Regions from separate parts of the Cupriavidus sp. SK-4 genome, predicted to be linked through region 2. Evidence: predicted binding sites of a transcription regulator. Region 2 holds the regulator's gene; each other region holds the start of a gene.

Region 1 (3,243 bases), on a different contig from region 2:
CGCGGCGGGCTCGAGCAGCCTGCCGCTTGCATCGGCAATGCCCATGCGCTGCAGCCAGGCCTCGAACTCCGGCGCGGGGCGCAGCCCCAGCACCTCGCGCAGGTACAGCGCATCGTGGAACGAGGTGCTCTGGTAGTTCAGCATGATGTCGTCGGCACCGGGCACGCCCATGATGAAATTGATGCCGGCCACGCCGAACAGCGTCAGCAGCGTGTCCATGTCGTCCTGGTCGGCCTCGGCATGGTTGGTGTAGCAGACGTCGCAGCCCATCGGCACCCCCATCAGCTTGCCGCAGAAGTGGTCTTCCAGACCGGCGCGGATGATCTGCTTGCCGTCGTACAGGTATTCGGGTCCGATAAAGCCCACCACCGTATTGACCAGCAGCGGCGAGAACGCGCGCGCCACCGCGTAGGCGCGCGCCTCCATGGTCTGCTGGTCGACGCCGTGGTGCGCATTGGCCGACAGCGCGCTGCCCTGCCCGGTCTCGAAGTACATCAGGTTGTCGCCAACGGTGCCCCGCGCCAGCGCCTGCGCGGCGTCGTGCGCCTCGGCCAGCAGCGACAGGCTGATGCCGAAGGCCGCATTGGCGCGCTCGCTGCCGGCCACGGACTGGAACACCAGGTCCACCGGCGCGCCCTGCCCGATCGCGCGCAGGGTGTTGGTGACATGGGTCAGCACGCAGGATTGCGTGGGAATGTCGAAGCGGCTGCGCAGCTCGTCGATCATGCGCAGCAGCGAGACGATGGCGCCCAGGTTGTCCGAAGCCGGGTTGACGCCGATGGTGGCATCGCCGCAGCCATAGAGCAGCCCGTCGATGATCGACGCGGCAATGCCCTTGGGATCGTCGGTCGGGTGGTTGGGCTGCAGCCGCACCGAGAGCCGGCCCGGCAGCCCCACCGTGCTGCGAAAGCGCGTCACCACCTGGCACTTGCGCGCCACCGCCACCAGGTCCTGGTTGCGCATCAGCTTGCTGACCGCGGCGGCCATCTCCGGGGTGACGCCCGGCGCCACCCGCGCCAGCGTGGCGCTGTCGGTTTCATGCAGCAGCAGCCAGTTGCGCAGGTCGCCCACGGTGGTGGCGCCGATGGCGGCAAAGGCCGCGCCATCGTGCCGGTCCAGGATCAGGCGCGTGACCTCGTCGTCCTCGTACGGCACCAGCGCCTCGGTCAGGAACTGCTTGAGCGGCACCTCCGCCAGCGCCAGCCGCGCGGCCATCCGCTCCTGCTCGCTGGCCGCGGCAACGCCCGCCAGCGCGTCGCCGGAGCGCGCCGGGCTGGCCCGGGCCAGCAGCGTGCGCAGGTCGGCAAAGACGTGGCGGTGGGTGCCGATGGTGTGGGTGTAGGCCATGCGTTCCGTTCCTGGACTCTGGGGAAAACGATGACAGCGGTGCGCCGGGCGCCTTGCCGGGCGCGATTCCCCCTAATATAGACAGCCTTTGCGTGTGCCGTGATGCCAACATCGCCTCAGCGCACACGGCCTGACTCAGGAACAACATCTGGATCAGCGAGAATTCAGAATAAATTTGAGCAAATTGCATGCCGGAGACCCCGATGAAAGACCCCGACCCGACCACCACCCCGCGCCTGCTGCCGGCTGCGTGGTACAGCGTCGGCACCGTCGCCTACCTGCTGACCGCCCTGGCGCTGTGGACCGTGCTCCACGCCAACCTGGTGGCGGCATTGCTGTCCGGGCTGCTGCTGTACTCGCTGGTGGACGTGCTGGCGCCGCGCCTGCAGCGCCTGCACCAGCGCCACGACGCGCTGGCCGTGGCCATCCTGTCGGCGCTGATCCTGCTGGGGCTGACGCTGGCGGGCTGGCTGCTGGTGCGCTTTGTCAGCGGCGAGGGCAATACCCTGGACGGGCTGCTCAACCATGTGGCCGACATCATCGACCGCTCGCGCGAGCAGATGCCGCCGTGGCTCAGCGATGCGCTGCCCAACGGCGTGGACGAACTGGCCAACACGCTGATCGAGACGCTGCGCGAGCATGCTGCGATGGCGCAGAAGCTGGGCGCCGAGGTGCTGCGCACGCTGGTGCATATCCTGATCGGGCTGGTGATCGGCGCGATGGTGGCGCTGTACCGCGCGGTGGCGCGGCCCAACCGCCGGCCGCTGGCCGCGGCGCTGGTGGCGCGCGCACGCACGCTGCAGCAGGCGTTCTCGCAGTTCATCTTCGCGCAGATCCAGATCTCCACCATCAACACCGTGCTGACGGCGATCTACCTGCTGCTGGTGCTGCCGCTCTTTGGCGTGCACCTGCCGCTGACCAAGACGCTGGTGGTGATCACCTTCATTGCCGGGCTGCTGCCGGTGCTGGGCAACCTGATTTCCAATACGGCCATCGTGGTGGCCTCGCTGTCGGTGTCACTGCCGATCGCGGTGGCGTCGCTGGTGTTCCTGGTGGTGATCCACAAGCTGGAGTACTTCCTGAACGCGCGCATCATCGGGGCGCGCATCCAGGCCGCGGCGTGGGAACTGCTGATGGTGATGCTGCTGATGGAAACGCTGTTCGGCATCCCGGGCGTGATCGCCGGACCGATCTTCTACGCCTACCTGAAGCGGGAACTGGCCGGCGCCGGGCTGATCTGAGTGCCGCAGCCGGCTCGCCGCGGCGGTGGTAGGACCAATGCCGGCTCAGGCGCCGTCCTGCTCCACCCGGCTGCGCACGAAGTCGATATGGGTCTGCATGGCGGTGCGCGCCTCTTCCGGGCGGCGCGCGCAAATCGCATCGCACAGCGTGCGGTGCTGCAGCAACAGCAGGTCTGACGCGCCGTCGTCCTGTTCGCGCAGGCCGGTGCCGTTGATGGTGATGTGCTCGCGAAGCATGCCGATCACGCTGGTATGCAGGTGCAGGAACATGGTGTTGTGCGAGGCCTGGGCGATGGCGTCATGCAGCTGCGCATCGGCATCGGCCTCTGCCTGCTTGTCGTCGGCGGCACGCGCGCGTTCCAGTTCAGCCATCAGGGCGCGGATGCGCTTGACGTCGGCGGCATCCGCGCGCAGCGCCGCAAAATACGCAGTCGCGCCCTCCAGCACGCGGCGGAATTCCAGGATGTCGTCGCGCAGCGCGGGGTGGTCGGCCACCAGCTGGCCCCAGGGCGAGGCAATGCCGGCGCGCAGCTGGTCGGTGGCGTAGACCCCGGCACCGCGCCGGCTCTGCAGCAGGCCACGCGCGGCCAGGCGCTGGATCGCCTCGCGCACGGTGTTGCGCGCCACCTCGTATTGCCCGGCCAGCACCCGTTCG
Region 2 (3,243 bases):
CCGTCCGGCCGCGTGCGCGCGGTGCTGTCGCCGCGCCAGGACCAGAAGGCCGGTGCCACGGGCAGCGCCGGTTCGCCGCTGGACCTGAAGCCGGCACCCGCGCCTGCCAACAAACCCTGACGCCTGGCGCCGGCTGCGTGCATCGCATGCGGCCGGCGCCAGAAACGCCTGAACGCCAGACTGTGCCAATGACCGATACCGCAACCATCGCCGACAAGCCTTCCGTCGAAGCCTCCACCGTCCTTGCCGGCGGCAGCACGCTGGTCGTGCGCCACCTGAAGAAGCGCTATGGCTCGCGCACGGTGGTCAAGGACGTCTCGCTCGACGTGAAGAGCGGCGAGGTGGTCGGCCTGCTCGGGCCCAACGGCGCGGGCAAGACCACATCGTTCTACATGATCGTGGGCCTGGTGGCGCTGGACGAAGGCGATATCGTGCTCGACGGCGACCACATCAGCGGCCTGCCGATCCACGAGCGCGCGCGCATGGGGCTGTCGTACCTGCCGCAGGAAGCCTCGGTGTTCCGCAAGCTCAACGTCGAAGAGAACATCCGCGCGGTGCTGGAGCTGCAGGTGAGCAACGGCAAGCCGCTGGCCAAGGCCGAGATCGAGCGCCGCCTGGATTCGCTGCTCGACGACCTGCAGATCGCGCACCTGCGCAACAACCCGGCGCTGTCGCTGTCGGGCGGCGAGCGCCGCCGCGTGGAAATCGCGCGCGCGCTGGCGTCGTCACCGCGCTTCATCCTGCTGGACGAGCCCTTCGCCGGCGTGGACCCGATCGCCGTGGGCGAGATCCAGCGCATCGTCAGCTTCCTTAAGGCGCGCAATATCGGCGTGCTGATCACCGACCACAACGTGCGCGAGACGCTCGGCATCTGCGACCACGCCTACATCATCAGCGAAGGCACGGTGCTGGCCGCGGGCCAGCCCGAGGAAATCATCGCCAATGACGCAGTGCGGCGTGTCTACCTGGGCGAGAACTTCCGCATGTGATTTAGCGGCCTGCCCGCGAGCGGCAGGCCTCTTCGCGGACGCGCGTGGGCCCTCCCACAGCCAGCGGCGATCGGACCGCACAAGCGATAGCAATTTCCGTTCCAACAACGGAAAGATGCGCATAGAATAGGTCGCATGAAACCGTCGCTACAGCTCCGCCTTTCCCAGCATCTGGCCCTGACCCCGCAACTGCAGCAGTCGATCCGGCTGCTGCAGCTCTCCACGCTGGAACTGCAGCAAGAGGTCGAACAGGCGCTGACGGAAAACCCGCTGCTCGAGCGCGAGAACGACTGGATCGAAAGCCCGCTGCGCGTGGCGGCCGACGGCTCGGTCAACCTGCAGAGCGCACCGGCGCCCGCCCCGGCAGAGCCCCAGGGCAATGGCGACGCCCGCGCCGACGGCGCGGGTGACGATGACAGCTATGGCGACAGCGGCAACGGCGACGACTATGGCAGCGGCGACTGGAGCCTGGACGACTTTGCGCGCCGCCCCCAGGGCGACGAGGACGAAAAAACACCGATGCAGCTGCGCGAAGCCGAGCCCACGCTGCGCGAGTACCTGATGGAGCAGCTCACGCCGCTAAAGATCTCGGCGCGCGACAAGGGCCTGGCCATCTTCCTGATCGAATCGCTCGACGACGATGGCTACCTGAGCGCATCGCTTGAGGAGATCTGCACGGAGTTGCCGGAAGAACTCGAGTTTGAGATCGACGAAGTCCACGCCATCCTCACGCTGCTGCAGAGCTTCGACCCGCCCGGCGTGGGCGCGCGCAACGCCGCCGAGTGCCTGGCCCTGCAGTTGCGGCGCCTGACGCACCCGCAGCGCGAACTGGCGCTGAACATCGTCACCAACCACCTGGAGTTGCTCGCAGTACGCGACTACACGCGGCTGAAGAAGGCGCTGCAGGTCGATGAAGTGGCGCTGAAGTCCGCACACGAACTGATCCGCTCGCTGGCGCCCTACCCCGGCCATGCACACAGCCGCCCGGAGGCCGACTTCGTGGTGCCGGACGTGTTCGTGCGCAAGGGTGGCGGCGGCTGGATCGCGCAGCTCAATCCGGATGTGATGCCGAGGCTGCGCATCAATGACATGTATGCACAAATCCTGCGTGGCGCGAAGGGTGAGTCCGGCACGGCCGGGCTGCAGCAGAAGCTGCAGGAGGCGCGCTGGCTGATCAAGAACATCCAGCAGAGGTTCGACACAATCCTGCGTGTCTCGCAGGCCATTGTCGAGCGTCAAAAGAACTTTTTCAGTCACGGCGAAATCGCCATGCGCCCCTTGGTTTTGCGGGAGATTGCCGATACACTGGGTTTACACGAGTCAACCATCTCCCGGGTGACGACCAATAAATACATGGCAACGCCGATGGGTACTTTCGAACTGAAGTACTTCTTCGGCAGCCACGTGTCCACCGAAACCGGTGGCGCGGCTTCATCAACGGCCATCCGCGCCTTGATCAAGCAACTGATAGGAGCCGAAGACCCGAGGAATCCCCTTTCCGACAGTCGCATTGCCGAACTGCTGGGTGAGCAAGGCTTTGTTGTTGCGCGCCGCACTGTTGCCAAGTATCGCGAAGCCCTGAAGATCCCCGCAGTCAATCTCCGCAAGTCTTTGTAGCCGAGCCCACCGCCTGCCTGGTGAGGCTCTTTCAGAAGGAGAAGCGCTATGAACTTCAAGATCAGTGGACACCACCTGGACATCACGCCCCCTCTGCGTGAGTACGTGGAAACGAAGCTGGAGCGAATCGTCAGGCATTTCGATCAGGTCATTGGCGTTAGCGTGCTGCTCTCTGTCGACAACCACAAGGAAAAGGACCGGCGTCAGTACGCAGAAATCAATCTACATCTCAAGGGCAAGGACATCTTTGTCGAGGCGCATCACGAAGACCTATATGCAGCGATCGACGCACTCGTCGACAAGCTGGACCGTCAGGTGATCCGCTACAAGGATCGCGTGCAAGGCCACGACCGCGAAGCGGTCAAGTACCAGATGGCCGCAGCGCAAATGCAGCAATGACCGTGCCCGGCAGCCCCGCAGCGGGCTGCTGAATCAGGATTGAACAGGCAAGCCGCGCAACGAAGCGCGGCTTTTTTGCGCCCTCGCGTTCCGGATTGCCGCCGGCATGCCGCGCCCGCACTGGCGGTGCGGCCCGGCTGTGGCGCCGGAGCCAACGCTTTTCACCCGAACGGGCAAGAGTGTTCGCAAGCGCTGCGCCAAGGTGTATGCTGCGCCATACAAAGAGAGGGAATCCTGG
Region 3 (3,243 bases), on a different contig from region 2:
GCTGGCGTTCGAACCGCTGCGGGTGCGCCCGTCGCTGTCGTTCCGCTTCAAGCTGGAACAGGCATCGCCGGTGCGGGTGGCGGCGCGCACGCGCGATGGCACCTGGCATGTCGGCAGCGTGCTGGTCGATGCCGGCGGCGGGGGCTGCACGGTGCCCGGCGCCACGCGCCGCGACGGCAGCTGGAGCCGCACGCTCAACCGCGTGGACGCGCGCGTGTTCCCGGGCTTCGGCGGGGCCGCGGCGCGCGTGCGGCTGCGCGTGATGCATCCGATGGATACCGGCCTGGCGGCGGGCATCCCGGCGTTCCATATCGAGACCCTGGTCCTGGCCGACGCGGCCCGGCAGCCGCTGCTGCGACTGACGCTGCATGAGCCGGTTGCCGAGAACCCGATTTTCTCCTTCGACCTGCGCGATGCCGTGCCGCCGGGCATGACGGTGGCCGGCCACGACAACAACGGCAACCGCATCGCGGCGCGGGTGCCTCCATGAAGCGACGATTGCTACTGTGGTTGCTGCTATGCCTGGCGGGACAGCCCGTGCCGCCGGCATTCGCCCAGCAGGCCGCGCTGCAGCCTCCTGACTACCGCCTGGCCCCGCGCGAGATCGCCGCGGGCGTGTGGCTGCTGGAAGGCGCCAATGCCGACTTCGCGCCCGGCAACGGCTGCAACATCATCAATACCGCGTTTATCGACACCGGCGACGGCGTGGTGGTGATAAACACCGGCCCGTCGCGGTTGTATGGCGAGCAGCAGCGCAAGGCGATTGCATCGGTCACGGCCGCCCCGGTGCGGCTGGTGCTGAACCTGAACCTGCATCCCGACTATTTCTTCGGCAACCAGGCCTATGCCGATGTGGGCGGCAGCGCCCTGGCCGGCACCATCGACGGGGCGCGGCGCGAGGGCGCCGCTTATGCCGACAACCTCTACCGCTTGTGCGGCGACTGGATGCGCGGCACCGAGCCCGCGCCGGCTGCCCACGCGCTGGCGCCGGGCCGGCGCACGATCGGGCGCCATACGCTGGAGCTGGTGCGCCTGGACGGCCATACCAGCGACGACCTGGTGGTGCTGGACCACAGCGCGGGCGTGGTCTTTGCCGGCGGGCTGGTATTCCGGCAACGCATTCCGACCACGCCGCACGCGGATATCGGCCGCTGGCTGGCCAGCCTGGACCGGCTGCAGGCGCTGCTGGCCGACAGCGGGGCGCGCGTGCTGGTCCCCAGCCACGGGCCAGTGCCTGCGGCCGGCGGCGGCACAGAGGCCATCGCGCAGACGCGCGGCTACCTGCAATGGCTGGATACGCGCCTGCGCGAGGCCGCGGCGCAGGGGCGGGACCTGGCCGAGGTCATGGCGATGCCGGTGCCGCAGCCCTATGCGCACTGGGCCGCGATGCCCGCGGAGTACCTGCGCAACGTAGGACATCTCTACCCGGCGCGCGAGGAAAGCGCGCTTGGCCACTGACGCTGGCCAGCCGTGGCGGGCTGTTCAATTCTGGAGCAGCTGCAACGCAGTGTTGCGCGCTGGCACGGCTGGCATCACGCAACGGGGCCGCAACCGGCGTTCTGGTGCGGGGATGCGACTGGCATGGGAATTGCCAAAGGCATGTCTGGTGTGTGGCGCAGTGGCGCACCAGGGAAACCCAAAACAAGAGAGGAGATGGCAATGAGGACGTTACGAGCAGTGATGGCGGTTGCGGCTGCCGCGGCCAGTCTGGCCGCGCAGGCGGCAGTGACCGATGCCATGATCGAGAACGACGCAAAGAGCCCCGGCGATGTGTTGTCGTGGGGAATGGGCCCGCAAGGCCAGCGCTATTCCACGCTGTCGCGCATCAATACGAAGAACGTCGGGCAACTGGTGCCGGCGTGGTCGTTCTCGTTTGGCGGCGAGAAGCAGCGCGGGCAGGAATCGCAGCCGCTGATCCATGACGGCAAGATGTTCGTGACGGCCTCGTATTCGCGCATCTATGCGCTGGACGTGAAGACCGGGCGCAAGCTCTGGAAGTATGAGCACCGGCTGCCCGAAGGCATCATGCCGTGCTGCGACGTGGTGAACCGCGGTGCGGCACTCTACGACAACCTGGTGATCTTCGGCACGCTCGATGCGCAACTGGTGGCGCTGGACCAGAAGACCGGCAAGGTGGTGTGGAAGGAGAAGCTGGAGGACTATGCCGCCGGTTATTCGTACACGGCGGCGCCCATGATCGTCAAGGGCATGGTGCTGACCGGCATCTCGGGCGGCGAGTTCGGCGTGGTGGGCCGGGTCGACGCACGCGATGCCAAGACCGGGCAGCTGGTGTGGTCGCGGCCGGTGGTCGAAGGCCATATGGGCTACAAGTACGACAAGGACGGCAACAAGACCGAGAACGGCGTGACCGGCACCGCCAATGCAAGCTGGCCGGGCGAGACCTGGAAGACCGGCGGCGCCGCCACCTGGCTGGGCGGCACCTATGATCCGGCCACCGGGCTGGTGTACTTCGGCACCGGCAATCCGGGGCCGTGGAACAGCCATATCCGCAAGGGCGACAACCTCTACTCGGCCTCGACGGTGGCGCTGGATCCCGCCACCGGCAAGATCGCCTGGCACTACCAGAACACCCCGAACGACGGCTGGGATTTCGATGGCGTCAATGAGTTCGTGACCTTCGACCTGGACGGCAAGCGCATGGGCGGCAAGGCCGACCGCAACGGCTTCTTCTACGTCAACGACGCGGCCAGCGGCAAGCTGGTCAACGCCTTCCCCTTCGTCAAGAAGATCACCTGGGCCACCGGCATCGACCTGAAGAGCGGCCGACCGAACTACATCGCCGAAGGCCGCCCCGGCGACCCTGCCGCCGGCAGCGACGAGAAGAAGGGCAAGTCCGTGTTTGCCGCGCCGGGCTTCCTTGGCGGCAAGAACCAGCAGCCGATGGCCTACAGCCCGCAGACCGGCCTGTTCTACGTGCCCGCCAACGAGTGGGGCATGGATATCTGGAACGAGCCCATCAGCTACAAGAAGGGCGCTGCCTTCCTGGGCGCGGGCTTCACCATCCAGCCGCTGAACGAGGACTATATCGGCACGCTGCGGGCCATCAACCCCAAGAGCGGCAAGATCATGTGGGAGGTCAAGAACAGCGCGCCGCTGTGGGGCGGAGTGATGACCACCGCCGGCGGGCTGGTGTTCTGGGGCACGCCGGAAGGCTACCTGAAGGCGGCCGACGCCAGGACCGGCAAGGAGCTGTGGCAGTTCCAGACCGGCAGCGGCGTGGTG

Evidence for each region. The regulator sigma-54, encoded in region 2, starts transcription at its own class of promoters, with help from an activator protein. The targets are predictions, from matches to a motif close to TGGCANGNAANCTGCTTT.
Region 1: the regulator sigma-54 is predicted to act here: its motif matches at 1,524-1,541, upstream of CF68_RS16940 (ethanolamine ammonia-lyase subunit EutB).
Region 3: the regulator sigma-54 is predicted to act here: its motif matches at 1,578-1,595, upstream of CF68_RS32040 (PQQ-dependent methanol/ethanol family dehydrogenase).

Annotation. Positions count from the first base shown of each region.
Region 1 is NZ_JFJW01000078.1:37,056-40,298, forward strand. Features, by position in the region: gene CF68_RS16940 (ethanolamine ammonia-lyase subunit EutB) at 1-1,347, opposite strand, end outside; gene CF68_RS16945 (AI-2E family transporter) at 1,551-2,588, shown strand; gene CF68_RS16950 (FadR/GntR family transcriptional regulator) at 2,634-3,243, opposite strand, start outside.
Region 2 is NZ_JFJW01000098.1:61,708-64,950, reverse strand. Features, by position in the region: partial or broken gene CF68_RS38550 (lipopolysaccharide transport periplasmic protein LptA) at 1-120, shown strand, start outside; gene lptB (LPS export ABC transporter ATP-binding protein) at 189-989, shown strand; gene CF68_RS21350 (RNA polymerase factor sigma-54) at 1,125-2,606, shown strand; gene hpf (ribosome hibernation-promoting factor, HPF/YfiA family) at 2,655-3,005, shown strand.
Region 3 is NZ_JFJW01000168.1:636-3,878, reverse strand. Features, by position in the region: gene CF68_RS32050 (quinoprotein dehydrogenase-associated SoxYZ-like carrier) at 1-490, shown strand, start outside; gene CF68_RS32045 (quinoprotein relay system zinc metallohydrolase 1) at 487-1,458, shown strand; gene CF68_RS32040 (PQQ-dependent methanol/ethanol family dehydrogenase) at 1,660-3,243, shown strand, end outside.